DNA from 4 places in the Pseudomonas sp. 1L-C-7-B-C1 genome. Region 1 is predicted to be linked to each of the others. Evidence: predicted binding sites of a transcription regulator. Region 1 holds the regulator's gene; each other region holds the start of a gene.
The links. Region 1 encodes FliA, which starts transcription of late flagellar genes. Its sites were predicted from a motif close to CTAAAGTTTNNNNNNNNNNNGCCGNTAA; they were not measured.

Region 1 (3,456 bases):
CATTTGCCGCGTCGGCACCAGTTGGTGAGCCGGGCTGTCAGTGTGCAGATGCAGGAGGAGCCAAGCGAGGAAGCGATGGCGGATATGTTTGCGGATCTTTATCACAGCACCGGCAAGCGCGCGGGCTAGGTGAAGAAAATGACAGTGGAATTTTCCTGCATCGATGGTCTGCCAGGCATTGTTCAGACACTGAACGTGCAGCCCGACATGTGGCTTAGGTCTAAGCAAGACAAGGTAAACAATTAACATGGGCAGCATGCATCCCGTACAGGTTATCGCGGTGACCGGTGGCAAAGGTGGCGTAGGCAAGACCAACGTTTCAGTGAATCTTTCACTGGCGCTGGCCGAGCTGGGACGTCGCGTCATGCTGCTGGACGCCGATCTGGGTCTGGCCAACGTCGACGTATTGTTGGGGCTGACCCCCAAACGCACCCTGGCTGACGTCATCGAAGGGCGGTGCGAGCTCCGCGATGTCCTGCTGCAAGGCCCGGGCGGCGTCCGCATCGTGCCGGCGGCGTCGGGCACCCAGAGCATGGTCCACCTGACCCCGGCGCAACACGCCGGGCTGATTCAGGCGTTCAGTGACATCGGCGACAACCTCGACGTGCTGGTCATCGATACCGCCGCCGGCATCGGCGAGTCGGTGGTGAGCTTCGTGCGCGCCGCCCAGGAAGTGCTGCTGGTGGTGTGCGACGAGCCCACGTCGATCACGGACGCCTACGCCCTGATCAAACTGCTCAACCGCGATTACGGCATGAACCGCTTCCGCGTCCTGGCCAACATGGCCCAGAGCCCGCAGGAAGGGCGCAACCTCTTCGCCAAGCTGACCAAGGTCACCGACCGCTTTCTCGACGTGGCCCTGCAGTATGTAGGCGCCGTGCCGTACGACGAATGCGTACGCAAGGCCGTGCAGAAGCAGCGCGCCGTGTACGAAGCGTTTCCGCGTTCTAAATGCGCGCTGGCGTTCAAGGCCATCGCACAGAAAGTCGACACCTGGCCGCTGCCGGCGAACCCGCGCGGTCACCTGGAATTTTTCGTAGAACGCCTCGTGCATCAAACCAGCGCAGGGCCCGTCTCATGACAGCAAGTGGCTATCGCATGTACAGCAAATCGTCCAAAGACTCCCAGTATGAGCTGATCGAGCGTTATGCCCCGCTGGTCAAACGAATCGCCTACCACTTGCTGGCGCGTCTGCCGGCCAGCGTGCAGGTCGAGGATTTGATCCAGGCGGGCATGATTGGCTTGCTCGAGGTCTCGACCAAATACGACTCCACCAAAGGGGCCAGTTTCGAGACGTACGCGGGTATTCGTATCCGTGGCGCGATGCTCGACGAAGTGCGCAAGGGGGACTGGGCACCGCGCTCGGTCCACCGCAATACGCGCATGGTCAGTGACGCGATTCGTTCAATCGAAGCAAAAACCGGCCGTGACGCTAAAGATCACGAGGTTGCTGCCGAACTTGAAATGAGTCTCGACGATTATTACGGGATTCTGAACGATACCCTGGGCAGCCGACTGTTCAGTTTCGACGACCTGTTGCAGGACGGCGAACACGAAGGGCTGCACGAGGACGGCGCAAGCCAGTCCCTGGAACCGTCGCGGGATCTGGAAGACGAGCGCTTCCAGGCTGCGCTGGCCGAGGCCATTGCCAACTTGCCGGAACGTGAACGCCTGGTGTTGTCGCTGTATTACGACGAAGAGCTGAACCTCAAGGAAATCGGTGAGGTTCTGGGTGTCAGCGAGTCGCGGGTCAGCCAGCTGCACAGTCAATGCGCGGCGCGGTTGCGCGGTCGCCTTGGCGAGTGGCGCGCACGTTCCTGAATCAGGCGCGGGCCGCGAGGCCTGCGTGTTGCTTGTAAGACCGGCTGTGCAGGACGTGAGCGGGAAGCAAAAGAGACATGGCAGGAGTCGGTCGAACCGGGTCGTGGATGATCCGGTTTCGCTGCGCTCGTCCCGGTCGATTCCACCCCTTTTCATGTTCGGCGCAGCCGGTATTGATTGAATGCGCGTTCAGGTGCTGAACGCGTTAAAGACTGCTTGGAGGTCGAATTGGACAAGAACATGAAAATCCTCATCGTTGATGACTTCTCAACGATGCGGCGGATCATAAAAAACCTGTTGCGTGACCTTGGGTTCACCAACACGGCCGAAGCTGATGACGGACTCACCGCATTGCCGATGCTGCAAAGCGGCGCCTTTGACTTCCTCGTCACTGACTGGAACATGCCGGGCATGTCCGGCATCGACCTGTTGCGTCAGGTGCGTGCCGACGAGCGTCTGCGCAGCCTGCCGGTGCTGATGGTCACTGCCGAAGCCAAGCGTGAGCAGATCATCGAAGCCGCTCAGGCCGGTGTGAACGGCTACGTGGTGAAGCCGTTCACCGCGCAAGTGCTCAAAGAGAAAATCGAAAAGATATTCGAGCGCGTCAATAGCTGATGTCCGCTGCGAGGGCGCTATGGATTCCAAAGATTCGACAATGGGTGACTTTGAGTCAACCCTGAAGAAACACGCACAAGAGCTGGTCGCGAGCCTTGAAAAAGGCAAGTTCGGCGACGCCGTGCAACTGATCCATGAGCTTAACCAGACCCGCGACCGTGGCCTGTATCAGGAAGTCGGCAAATTGACGCGCGAGCTGCACAGCGCGATCGTCAACTTCCAGATCGACCCGAACATGCCGCAGGCCGAGGAGGTCTCCCAGATCACCGACGCCACCGAGCGGCTGTCGTACGTGGTCAGGCTGACCGAAAACGCGGCCAACCGGACGATGGACCTGGTGGAGCTGAGCACGCCGCTAATGCACGGGCTGACTGACGACGCCAAGTCGTTGAGCGCCGATTGGGGACGCTTCATGCGCCGCGAGATCAGCGCCGAAGAGTTTCGTGATCTGGCCCGCCGCGTCGATGTGTTCCTGACCCGCAGCGAGAAGGAGACCACCGAGGTCTCTGCGCATCTGAACGACATTCTGCTGGCCCAGGATTACCAGGACCTCACCGGTCAGGTAATCAAGCGCGTGACCACGCTGGTCACCGAAGTCGAGCGCAACCTGCTCAAGCTGGTGCTCATGGCGAGCCAGGTGGACCGCTTCGCGGGCATCGAGCACGACCAGGAAGTGTTCCGTCAGCAAAAAGAACAAGAAAAACTTCACTCCAAGGGTGAAGGTCCGCAGATTCATGCCGATAAACGTGAAGACGTTGTATCCGGACAGGATGATGTTGACGATCTGCTATCCAGCCTCGGATTCTGATTCGGTCACTCTGTTTCGGACTTCAGGTTTTCTGTGAAAGTGGCTGCTGGACCCGCGCGCCAATGCTTCGACGAAAGCAATGCGCGCAGGCCGTCAGTGCAGCCTCCGGATCGGTTTGACGGTTAATTTTAGGAGCACCCCCCAATGAGCTTCGGCGCCGATGAAGAAATCCTTCAGGATTTTCTGGTAGAGGCCGGCGAGATTCTCGAGCT
Region 2 (3,456 bases), on a different contig from region 1:
TCATTAATTGGTTAATGTCTTTAAATATTTAACGCGCACAACGCTTCGCCCGCGGCGCTCGACATGACGGCAGGCGCCGTCACTCAAGAATCGCAACGTGAGTGCTTTCGTTATAAAAACGATATCCACCGGTGGGCCGTCAAAAAGCGCAGCCGTTTGAGAAAAATCGTCTGACGTTATTGTTTTGAAAAAGTGATGCGTACTGCATCGCTGCCAAAGACGCGGGCCAGTTCGGCGGCATTGTCGATGCGGCCCAAACGAGTGTAGGAATAGGGCGATGAGAAAGTAGCGTAGAACGCGACCAGCGTGCGTGACCCGTACAGCATCAGATCGCCGCTGTGGATCGTGCCGGGGCGAATCGTACTTGTCGGCAGCGATGTCGGCAGTTCGGCGTGTTTCTCGTTGTTGTTCAGATCAGGCATGTCGATGGAGAATGGGAGCAGGGCGGCAAATGCCCGTGCCGCTTGTGTATCCGCCAGGGTGATCGCGAAGCGCGTGTCGCGAACCGTCATCCAGATACGGGATGCTGGAAGCTGCGTGGTGGCTGACGTGGCCGCGGGAGCAGGGCCCACGGGGGTCGCAGGCGAGGCATTGCTGTCGCTCAACGCTGTCAGGCCCAACAGCATTCCGAAGGCCCGCGTCAGTTCCCTCGCGCCCCCGACATGAGCTTGGGTGAATAGGGCGAATCGTTTGTCGCGCATCCTGTGGGCACCTTATGCAGTAGGGTGATTCGGAGAAAGTTAATCAGCCGTGATGGAGTAAGTGGTCAGCGATCTCATTGCTTTCGCGTCCAATCCCCATCGGATACCTGCCGTCACAACACTCTACGTCGGGGTATTGGCCTGAACCATACGGCTCTCCAGAATGCTTTTATGAACAAACTTCACCAATGCCGGAAAGTTGCAGGGCAGGGCTCGCCAGTTGCCCGGGGAAGCGCGTTTCAATCTCCAGACTTTTATATAAGTCTTAATCAGGATGTTGACGATGGTCGATCTTTGCCGGGCCCTCATCCCATCATCCTGCCAATGCGATAGCAGGGAGTTCGGACACTCCGCGCATCGTGCCGCAACAAAAAAGTCTACGATTTTGCACGTTGGAATTACTCTCAATCGGGTCATCGTGGCCGGCGGTTACAAGGAGCGCAGGCATCTTCAGCGTCACGCGACGGTCATAAACCGGACGGAAGGCAGAGGGGGATGACTCAAGTTGTGACGCACTGGGCAGATAACCGTGATGTCAGTTACATAAGCAAGTTTGTTCAAGGATCGAACCCATGACCCAGCGTCAATCCATTCGCATTGCCCCTTCTCTTCATCCGCGTGTTCTCTGGTTCGCTTTGATTCCGGTCGTGCCTGCCGTTGCATGGATACTCGCCCAGTCAACCTCTCTCCCCAACCTCATCGCGTGCGCAGCGCTGGTTCTGATCGGCCTCGGCGCAGGTGCCTGGAGTGCTGCTTCCCAGCGTAACGTGGTGCTGCGAGCCACGGCTCGGGCGCAGGCGGAGCAGTCAGAGGCGGACGCGGCGAGCAACGGCATGACCTCGGCCGTACAACTCAATGAGGTGTTGCTGGGCGCCATGCCGATCTGGGCCCGGCAAGTGGAAAGCTCTCGGTATCAGACCGAAGAAGCGATTGTGAATCTGACCAACCGGTTCATCGGCATCGCCGCGCGATTGCAGGAAACGGTTCAGGCGTCCCAGCGCGCTGCTGGCGAACTCGACGGGCAAACCGCAGACGGGGCGCTTGAAGTGCTGTCCCTCAGCGAAAGCGATTTAAGCCAAGTGATCAATTCGCTCAAGGCCGCTCAGACCAGCCGTGACCAGACCCTGGCCCAGGTGCGCGGCCTCACGGCCTACACCGGCGAACTGCGCACCATGGCCGCGGACGTAGCGGCGATCGCCGCGCAGACAAACCTCCTGGCCCTCAACGCAGCCATTGAAGCGGCGCGTGCCGGTGAAGCCGGTCGCGGCTTTGCCGTGGTGGCCGACGCAGTGCGCAGCCTGTCGAGCAAATCCAGTGAAACCGGCCAGCAGATGTCGGCCAAGGTCGACATCATCAATAACGGCATCACCCAGTTGGTGCACGCCGCATCGAGCAGCGCCGATCAGGACAGCCAATCGGTGGCGGCGTCAGAAAACAGCATTCAAGTCGTGCTCGAGCGCTTCCATAACATCACCGGGCGCCTGGCCGAATCGGCGGACCTGCTCAAGCAGGAAAGCCGTGGCATTGGCGATGAGATGACGCAGGTGCTGGTCGACCTGCAATTCCAGGACCGTGTGAGCCAGATCCTCAGCCACGTGCGGGACAACATGGAAGATTTGCATGGCCACCTGCTCCAGGCGAACGAGACCCCGGACCAGGCGACGTCCCTTGATGCCCGCCAATGGCTGGCGCGCATGGACGCCACCTACGCCACTGACGAGCAGCGGCGCACCCACCGTGGCGAGACGCCCGTGCAGCAGAACTCTCAAGACATCACCTTCTTTTAGGAGCTCATCATGGCGAAGAATGTATTAGTGGTCGACGACTCCAGCAGCGTGCGGCAAGTGGTAGGCATTGCCTTGAAAAGCGCCGGTTACGACGTGATCGAGGCGTGCGACGGCAAGGATGCGCTGGGCAAGCTCACCGGGCAGAAAGTGCACCTGATCATCAGCGACGTGAACATGCCCAACATGGACGGCATCACCTTCGTCAAGGAGGTCAAGAAACTGGCCAGCTACAGGTTCACGCCGATCATCATGCTGACCACCGAATCCCAGGAATCAAAAAAGGCCGAGGGGCAGGCGGCGGGCGCAAAAGCGTGGGTGGTCAAGCCGTTTCAGCCCGCACAGATGCTGGCAGCCGTGTCGAAACTGATCCTGCCCTGAATCCTTGCGCGGAGGAGGCTGCGATGCCGATCACCCTCGAAACACTCGACGACAGCACCTGCGTCAGCATTGACGGGGAGCTGACGATCTACACCGTCGCCGAGCTGGCGGGCGAGCTGTTGCCGCAGATGGGCGGCGCGCCGCGCCTGATGCTGGACCTCTCGCAGGTCACAGAAATGGATGGCGCGGGGCTGCAGTTGCTCGCGGTCATCCAGCGTGAAGCCGAGACCGCTGGCACCGCCTTAAATGTCATCGGCCAGAGCCTGGCGGTCACGCAGGCCCTTGAGCTGTGTCGCAAAGCGGCCTCATAGCCAGGCCGCCACCGCGCCAACCCCAGCCACGTTCATTGCACGTTCATTGATAGACAAGGAAGGTCCAGGTGAGCATCAATCTCGACCAGGCATTGCAGACATTCATCGTCGAGGCCCACGAACTGTTGCAGGTCATGGAGCAATCCCTGCTGCAACTGGAAACCGAACCTGACGACCAGGATGCCATCGGTGCGATTTTTCGTGCCGCGCACACCATCAAGGGTTCGGCAGGCCTGTTCGGCCTGCACCCGGTGGTCAGCTTCACGCACATCGTCGAGG
Region 3 (3,456 bases), on a different contig from region 1:
CGAAGCGAACCTGGTCGTTGCCTTTGCCGGTGGCGCCGTGAGAAATGGCGTCAGCGCCAGTTTCGTTGGCGATTTCGATCAGTCGTTTGGCGATCAGGGGACGCGCGATGGAAGTACCCAGCAGGTACTCGCCTTCGTAGACGGTGTTGGCGCGGAACATCGGGAACACGAAATCACGCACGAATTCTTCGCGCAGGTCGTCGATGTAGATTTCCTTGACGCCCATGGCTTGCGCCTTGGCGCGTGCTGGCTCGACTTCTTCGCCCTGACCCAGGTCAGCGGTGAAGGTCACCACCTCGCAGTTGTACGTATCTTGCAGCCACTTGAGGATTACCGAAGTATCCAGGCCACCGGAATACGCGAGAACTACCTTGTTTACGTCCGCCATGCCATCACTCCAACGCGTTGTACGGAAAACCGACGAGTCTACCGATCACGCGCGGGAATTTACAGTGTCGCGACAGCTTCTGACGGCAAAGCGACAGATTCTGTCAGTCAGACGACTTTACCGCCCTTGGTCAAGAGGCCTTGGTGGGGGCCGCACTTGCCGCTGTAACAGGCGCAGCGCCAGGGGTTGGGGCTGCGGCAGGCGCAGGCACCGGGGCTGGTATCGGAGCAGGTGCAGCAGCCGGCGGCACGGCTGGAGTCTGCTGCGCCACACGCTCCAGGTGGATGTTCACTCGGCGGTTGCGCGCGCGGTTGGCGTTGTTGGTGTTAGGCGCCAGCGGGTACTGCTCGCCGTGGAAGCGCAGGGTGATCTGTTCTTCCGGGATGCCCTGGGCTTTAAGGTAGTCCATGACCGACAGCGCACGGCGCCGCGACAGATCACGGTTGGTCAACCGGTTGCCGCTGTTATCGGAGTGACCGTCCAGTTCGACGTGATTGACCGTCGGATCGGCCTTCATATAAGCCAGCACGGTGTCCAGCTTGCGCTTGGCGGACGCATCCAACTCGATGCCGCCGCCGGGGAAGCCGATCTCGGATTGCCGCACCTGTTCGAAATTCATCGGCAACAGCTTCGCCGTACACACTTGAAAATCGCCGTAGGCCTTGCTGAATTTGACCGGCAGCAGGCGGACTTCCATGGCGCCCCCGCCATCGCGCAGTGAGTGACGAATCACCGGACTGCGCCCTTCCATCAGGCCCGCGATCAATCGCGTGGCCTGGGCCTGATTGGTATTGAAAGGAATCTCGCCGCTGCTGACTTTTACCGCGCCAAGATTGAGATCGCTGCGCCCCGGCTGCCACGGCGCCGCGGCGGCAATCAACATGGCCGACCCGGATGCCAGACTGTAGCCATTTGCTTTCAAGCGAAACGTCGGCTGTTCGCCCGCGCGCCGCACGAACTCGCCCGCACCGAAATCGGCGATAGGTTGAGTCAGTCTGCATTCGAACTGATCGCCTTCCACCTTCCACTCAATATTCTCCAGACGCGTCTGGAAAGTGAGCGCCATGGCCGGCAGGCTGGCAAACGCGCTGAGCAGGGCTAGATATCGCTGGCGCACGGGAGGCTCCACTAAATTCACGTGTAACAAGATTTATGACTTACACGTGGCTATCGGTAACTTCCCGCAAAACTTGATAGCGAGTGCCTGGAGGAGTCTTTTCCGGTAGCATTCCCAGCGAGTTTGACCCGCCTGGAATCCCCAATGTCCGAACGCCTGACCCTCCTGCGCCCCGACGACTGGCACATCCATCTTCGAGATGGCGCTGTTTTGCCCCACACCGTCGCCGACGTAGCGCGCACTTTTGGCCGCGCGATCATCATGCCGAACCTCGTGCCGCCGGTACGCAACGCAGAGCAAGCAGACGCCTATCGTCAGCGCATCCTCGCCGCGCGCCCGCAAGGCAGCCGTTTCGAGCCGCTGATGGTGCTCTACCTCACCGACCTGACGCAGCCCGAAGAAATTCGCGCCGCGAAGGCCAGTGGTTTCGTCTACGCCGCCAAGTTGTACCCGGCAGGCGCCACTACTAATTCCGATTCGGGCGTGACCAGCGTCGACAAGATATTCCCGGTACTCGAGGCGATGGCCGAGGTAGGCCTGCCGCTGCTCATCCACGGCGAAGTGACCCGCGGCGACATCGACGTATTCGACCGCGAAAAGATTTTTATCGACGAGCACATGCGTCGTGTCGTCGAGCGTTTTCCGACGCTGAAAGTGGTGTTCGAACACATCACTACCGCGGATGCCGTGCAGTTCGTCAGTGAAGCGTCGGCCAATGTGGGCGCAACCATCACTGCCCACCATTTGCTGTACAACCGCAACCATATGCTGGTGGGCGGCATTCGCCCTCACTTCTATTGCCTGCCGATTCTCAAGCGCAATACCCACCAGGTCGCCCTGCTGGATGCCGCCACCAGCGGCAACAGCAAGTTCTTCCTCGGCACGGACTCCGCGCCCCATGCGCAGCACGCGAAAGAAGCGGCGTGCGGTTGCGCCGGCTGCTATACCGCGTTTGCCGCCATCGAGCTTTACGCCGAGGCATTCGAATCACGCAACGCGCTGGACAAACTGGAAGGTTTCGCCAGTCTGCACGGCCCGGCGTTCTATGGCCTGCCGACCAACACCGACACTATTACCCTGGTTCGTGACGAGTGGACGGCCCCGGCCAGCCTGCCGTTTGGCGAGCTTTCTGTCATCCCGCTGCGCGCCGGTGAAAAACTGCGCTGGCGTCTGCTGGAGCAACACGCGTGAGTGAAGAACATTATGAAGACGAGCAAGAAGGCTCCGGTGGCGGTACAGGGTCCCGGCACCCGATGGCTGCCCGTTTTCGCGGTTACCTGCCTGTGGTCGTTGACGTAGAAACAGGCGGATTCAACTGCGCCACCGATGCGTTGCTGGAAATCGCAGCGACGACGATTGGCATGGACGAGAAAGGCTTTGTCTTTCCGGACCACACGTATTTCTTCCGTGTTGAGCCCTTCGAAGGCGCCAATGTCGAAGCGGCGGCGCTGGAGTTCACCGGCATCAAGCTGGATCATCCGCTGCGCATGGCCGTGAGTGAAGAAACGGCGCTGACGGACATCTTCCGCGGCATCCGCAAGGCACTGAAGGCCAACGGCTGCAAGCGCGCCATTCTGGTCGGTCACAATGCCAGCTTCGACCTCGGCTTTCTCAACGCAGCGGTTGCGCGACTGGACATGAAACGTAACCCGTTTCACCCGTTCTCCAGCTTCGACACCGCTACGCTGGCGGGCCTGGCGTACGGTCAGACTGTTTTGGCCAAAGCCTGCCAGTCGGCGGACATTGATTTCGACGGTCGCGAGGCCCATTCGGCCCGTTACGACACCGAGAAAACCGCCGAGCTGTTCTGCGGCATCGTCAACCGCTGGAAAGAAATGGGCGGCTGGCACGACTTCAACGACTGAGTCGATGTCGCTGCGCAATGAATGAACCGGCCCAAGTGGCCGGTTTTTTTATGGGGTGGAAATCGAGAGGCAGTGATCGGCTCAAA
Region 4 (3,456 bases), on a different contig from region 1:
GGCTGATTGGCGTGTCCGCCGTGCTGATGTTCCTGAACGTCAGCGACGGCATTCGCCGCCTCGGCAAGTTGCGCTATCACGTGGCGATTCAGATTCTGGTGTCGCTGGTGTACTTGCTGATCGCTGCCCGATTGGTGGAAGTAGTCTGGGCGTTTCGGGCTGCTTGAGGTGGGTTTCTGCGAATGAACCGGGGGCGAGGCGGTATTGCATATAGCCTGGAAGGCCGACACCCGGACCTGAAACAGCCCGGCGCTTGCCGGGCTAGTCTTAAACGCAGGTCCCGCCTTTGTGGTGTGACCCCGTTCCGCCAGATGGGTGCGTGCCTTTCGGACACGCCGATGCGGAGAGAGAAACGATTGAAAGCAGAGCGACCAGTCCAGCGATAGCTATCTTCTTCATATTGCCTCCGTGCACTGCGAGATGCAGTACAGGGGTATCGGCGATTTGGGATCCCACATTAGCCACGGAACACCAGAAACAACAAAGCCCGCACAAGGCGGGCTTTGTTGAGGTACTTGGTGGCTACACAGGGACTTGAACCCCGGACCCCAGCATTATGAATGCTATGCTCTAACCAACTGAGCTATGTAGCCAAGTGGCGCGCATTATTCGCTCAGATCGGATATGTGTCAAGCGTCTCTTCTAAAAAATTTATCCACGTGATCAATCGGTTAGCCTCCCGGCTCTTCAGCCTTTGTTCATCCCTGCACGGCGGTGACAGTTTTACTCCCCACGCTGAGTGCTTTTGCCCCACTTTCGCGCATGCACCCTGCACTGTCCTCGATCAGGTGCCCGGTTTGATGGCTTCGTGCTATCGGTCCGGTTCTTGCTTATGCCTGCCGCATCGCTGCCGCTATAGATGAAAGCGGCAGCAGATCTCGATAAGCCCAACCCCGCTCTTTGCATCGAAGATGGGCGGTTATCGTTTTCTAAACATAGACATGGCATTTTGCCGGTAAGAATGTAAGGCAGCGCTGTGATCATCATGGGTCAAGCAGCGGTCTGTCGGTGAGGAGTAGTCGGCTATGCAGAGTCTTTTGTCGCCAGGCATCCGCCTGCTCGGACGTCTCGGGTTCGCGCGCAAGTTTCAGGTGCTCTTCTTTCTGTTCATCTTGCCGCTCGCGGGCAGCCTGTGGATGATCGGGCAGGATTACCGCAGCAAGCTGGCGGTGATTTCTCAAGAGCAGGCCGGCGTGCGGCAGCTTTTGGCGCTCGATGCGCTGGATGTGCAGCTGACGGCCCAGCGCAACCGCGCCGCGCGCTGGAAGGCCGTCGACATTCTTCGGGATCCGACACCGGCCGCGAAGGCCGCCATGAACGCGCTGGATGCTGCCAACCCTGAGTTAACCCGAACTCTGGCGTCCCTTGGCGATGAGCTAAAGGCGCAGAACGCCAGTGGCGATATCATGACTCGGTATCAAGCGCTGCAAGCCTCAGTCAAAGGAATGGATTCAGATTCCCTGCGTACAGTCGGCTGGTGGCCGGATGGTTATGATCGCTTCACGTCCGCGCTCACGGCGCTGCAGAGTCTTCGTGAACAGATCGCCATGGACAGTGGTTTGATCCTCGATCCCTGGCTTGAAACCTACTTGCTGATGCAAATCGCCACGCAGCAGGCGCCGGACCTTGTCGAACGGGTAGGGCGCATGGCAAGTATCGGCCAGTCGTCGATCGCGTCCGGGCAGTTCTCATTGCAGAGCCGTCTTCAGATGCGCGACCTGCGCAGTCGCATCGGCGACGCCCGCGATCAGTTGGTCAAAGCAGTAGGCTCGCTAAAAGCTAAGGCTTACCCGGGCATGGAGGTCTGGACGCGTCAGTATGAAGACAGTCTTCAGCGCCTCGATACCGAGTTGAAAGTGCTCGACGACGGTGTATTCGGCGGCAGCATCAAGCTCGACCCGGCCGCTTTCGAACGCAGCGTCGATAACGTCAGCGACGGACTGGCGGCCCTGCGCAAGCAGTCACTGTCGTCACTCACCAGCCGGCTCGATTATTACCATGAACAAGCCACTCAGCAGTTCGTGCCGGTGGCCGCGATTTTCAGCATTCTCGCGCTCGCGGCGCTGTATCTCTTCATGTGCCTCCAGGCGTCGATTCAGCGCAGCGCCAAGGGCATTACGACCTTGGCCGAGTCCCTGCGCGACGGCAATTTGTGCGTTGAGGTCGCCGTTGAAGGGCGTGACGAACTGGCAGCCATCAGCACCGCACTCAACGTTGCGGTGGTGCAACTGCGCACCAGTCTGTTGGGCGTCAATCACGAAACCCAGCAGCTGGGCTCTGCGGTGCTGACCCTCAACGCGCAATCCGGCAGCACGCTCAACGAAGTCGAAGATCAACAGCAGCAGATCAGCCAGATTGCGGCGGCGGCCACCGAGCTGGCCGCGACGTCCATGGGCGTCGCCCGCAGCTGTGAAGCAGCGTCCGGCAGTGCCCAGGCCACCCGACGCATCGCCGAGGACAGCAGTCGCGACAGCCAACGCACCACGGCGAGCATTCAGCAGTTGAACCAGAAGCTGACCGACACCGCCAACGCGCTGGGCAAGGTCAGTGAGCAGGGGCAACAGATCCAGTCCGTGGTGGACACCATTCGCGGCATCGCCGAACAGACCAATCTGCTGGCGCTCAATGCCGCCATCGAGGCGGCGCGTGCGGGCGAGCAGGGCCGTGGCTTCGCCGTGGTCGCTGACGAAGTACGCAGTTTGTCCCAGCGGACCCAGGCCTCAACTGCACAAATTGCCGGGACCGTGGACAGTTTGCGCTCGACCGTCAGCCAGGCCGTCAGCCTGATGGAAGCGGCGTGTGGTCAGGCGGTGAGTGACGCGCAGTCAGTGACCGGGCTGGGCGAGCGGCTGGAAGAAATTGCCAGCGCGGTGCAGATCGTCACTGACACGCTGGCGCAGATCGCCACGGCGGTTGAAGAGCAGGCCGCGACGGCGGATGAGGTGAGCGGCAACATCCAGCAGGTGGATCAGGCCGCAGGCCGTTTGCTGGAAGGGGCGCGTGCGGTCAATCAGGCTGCAGACACCCTGACCAAAGGCAGCCGGGCCTTGAGCGACAACACCGCGAGATTCCAGCTGGGGTAAGCCGCGCATACAAGGCATGAGTGCGAATGACGTTCACGTCCTCATACGCGCGCGTGCGGCGTGGGTTGAAAGACGAAAGGCTGGCGACGTATAAGATTCGTCGCCTTCTCTTCGTATTTCGATACCCATAGCCGTGGGGGATTTTTCCATGACCGATAGCAGTGCCGCAGGTGCGGCGGTTTATTCGCCCCTTACGTTGGCGTTGTACGACGCCTGGGTGCTGGGCATTTCCAATCGGTATGCCTGGCGCTGCCCGACCGATCAGGTGCTGTTGCCGTTCTTCCGCGCCAATGTTCGTGCGCACCATCTGGATATTGGCGTCGGCACGGGTTACTACCTGGCGAAAGCCAAGTTGCCACCGCACACCAAAATC

Region 2: a site for FliA is predicted at 1,201-1,228, ahead of AC0Z8Z_RS06105 (methyl-accepting chemotaxis protein). Genes of this name have one in related genera too.
Region 3: a site for FliA is predicted at 1,556-1,583, ahead of AC0Z8Z_RS00845 (flagellar protein MotY). Genes of this name have one in related genera too.
Region 4: a site for FliA is predicted at 830-857, ahead of AC0Z8Z_RS03050 (methyl-accepting chemotaxis protein). Genes of this name have one in related genera too.

The regions. Positions count from the first base shown of each region.
Region 1 is NZ_JBXAWH010000015.1:8,634-12,089, reverse strand. Features, by position in the region: gene flhF (flagellar biosynthesis GTPase FlhF) at 1-129, shown strand, start outside; gene fleN (flagellar synthesis regulator FleN) at 248-1,081, shown strand; gene fliA (RNA polymerase sigma factor FliA) at 1,078-1,821, shown strand; gene AC0Z8Z_RS21640 (chemotaxis response regulator CheY) at 2,062-2,436, shown strand; gene AC0Z8Z_RS21635 (protein phosphatase CheZ) at 2,456-3,244, shown strand; gene AC0Z8Z_RS21630 (chemotaxis protein CheA) at 3,389-3,456, shown strand, end outside.
Region 2 is NZ_JBXAWH010000003.1:118,922-122,377, reverse strand. Features, by position in the region: gene AC0Z8Z_RS06110 (cyclophilin-like fold protein) at 177-701, opposite strand; gene AC0Z8Z_RS06105 (methyl-accepting chemotaxis protein) at 1,274-2,488, shown strand; gene AC0Z8Z_RS06100 (response regulator) at 2,498-2,866, shown strand; gene AC0Z8Z_RS06095 (STAS domain-containing protein) at 2,890-3,177, shown strand; gene AC0Z8Z_RS06090 (chemotaxis protein CheA) at 3,246-3,456, shown strand, end outside.
Region 3 is NZ_JBXAWH010000001.1:186,036-189,491, forward strand. Features, by position in the region: gene AC0Z8Z_RS00840 (argininosuccinate synthase) at 1-388, opposite strand, end outside; gene AC0Z8Z_RS00845 (flagellar protein MotY) at 519-1,505, opposite strand; gene pyrC (dihydroorotase) at 1,650-2,696, shown strand; gene rnt (ribonuclease T) at 2,693-3,370, shown strand.
Region 4 is NZ_JBXAWH010000001.1:668,615-672,070, reverse strand. Features, by position in the region: gene AC0Z8Z_RS03060 (hypothetical protein) at 1-167, shown strand, start outside; tRNA gene AC0Z8Z_RS03055 (tRNA-Met) at 517-593, opposite strand; gene AC0Z8Z_RS03050 (methyl-accepting chemotaxis protein) at 1,026-3,083, shown strand; gene AC0Z8Z_RS03045 (class I SAM-dependent methyltransferase) at 3,232-3,456, shown strand, end outside.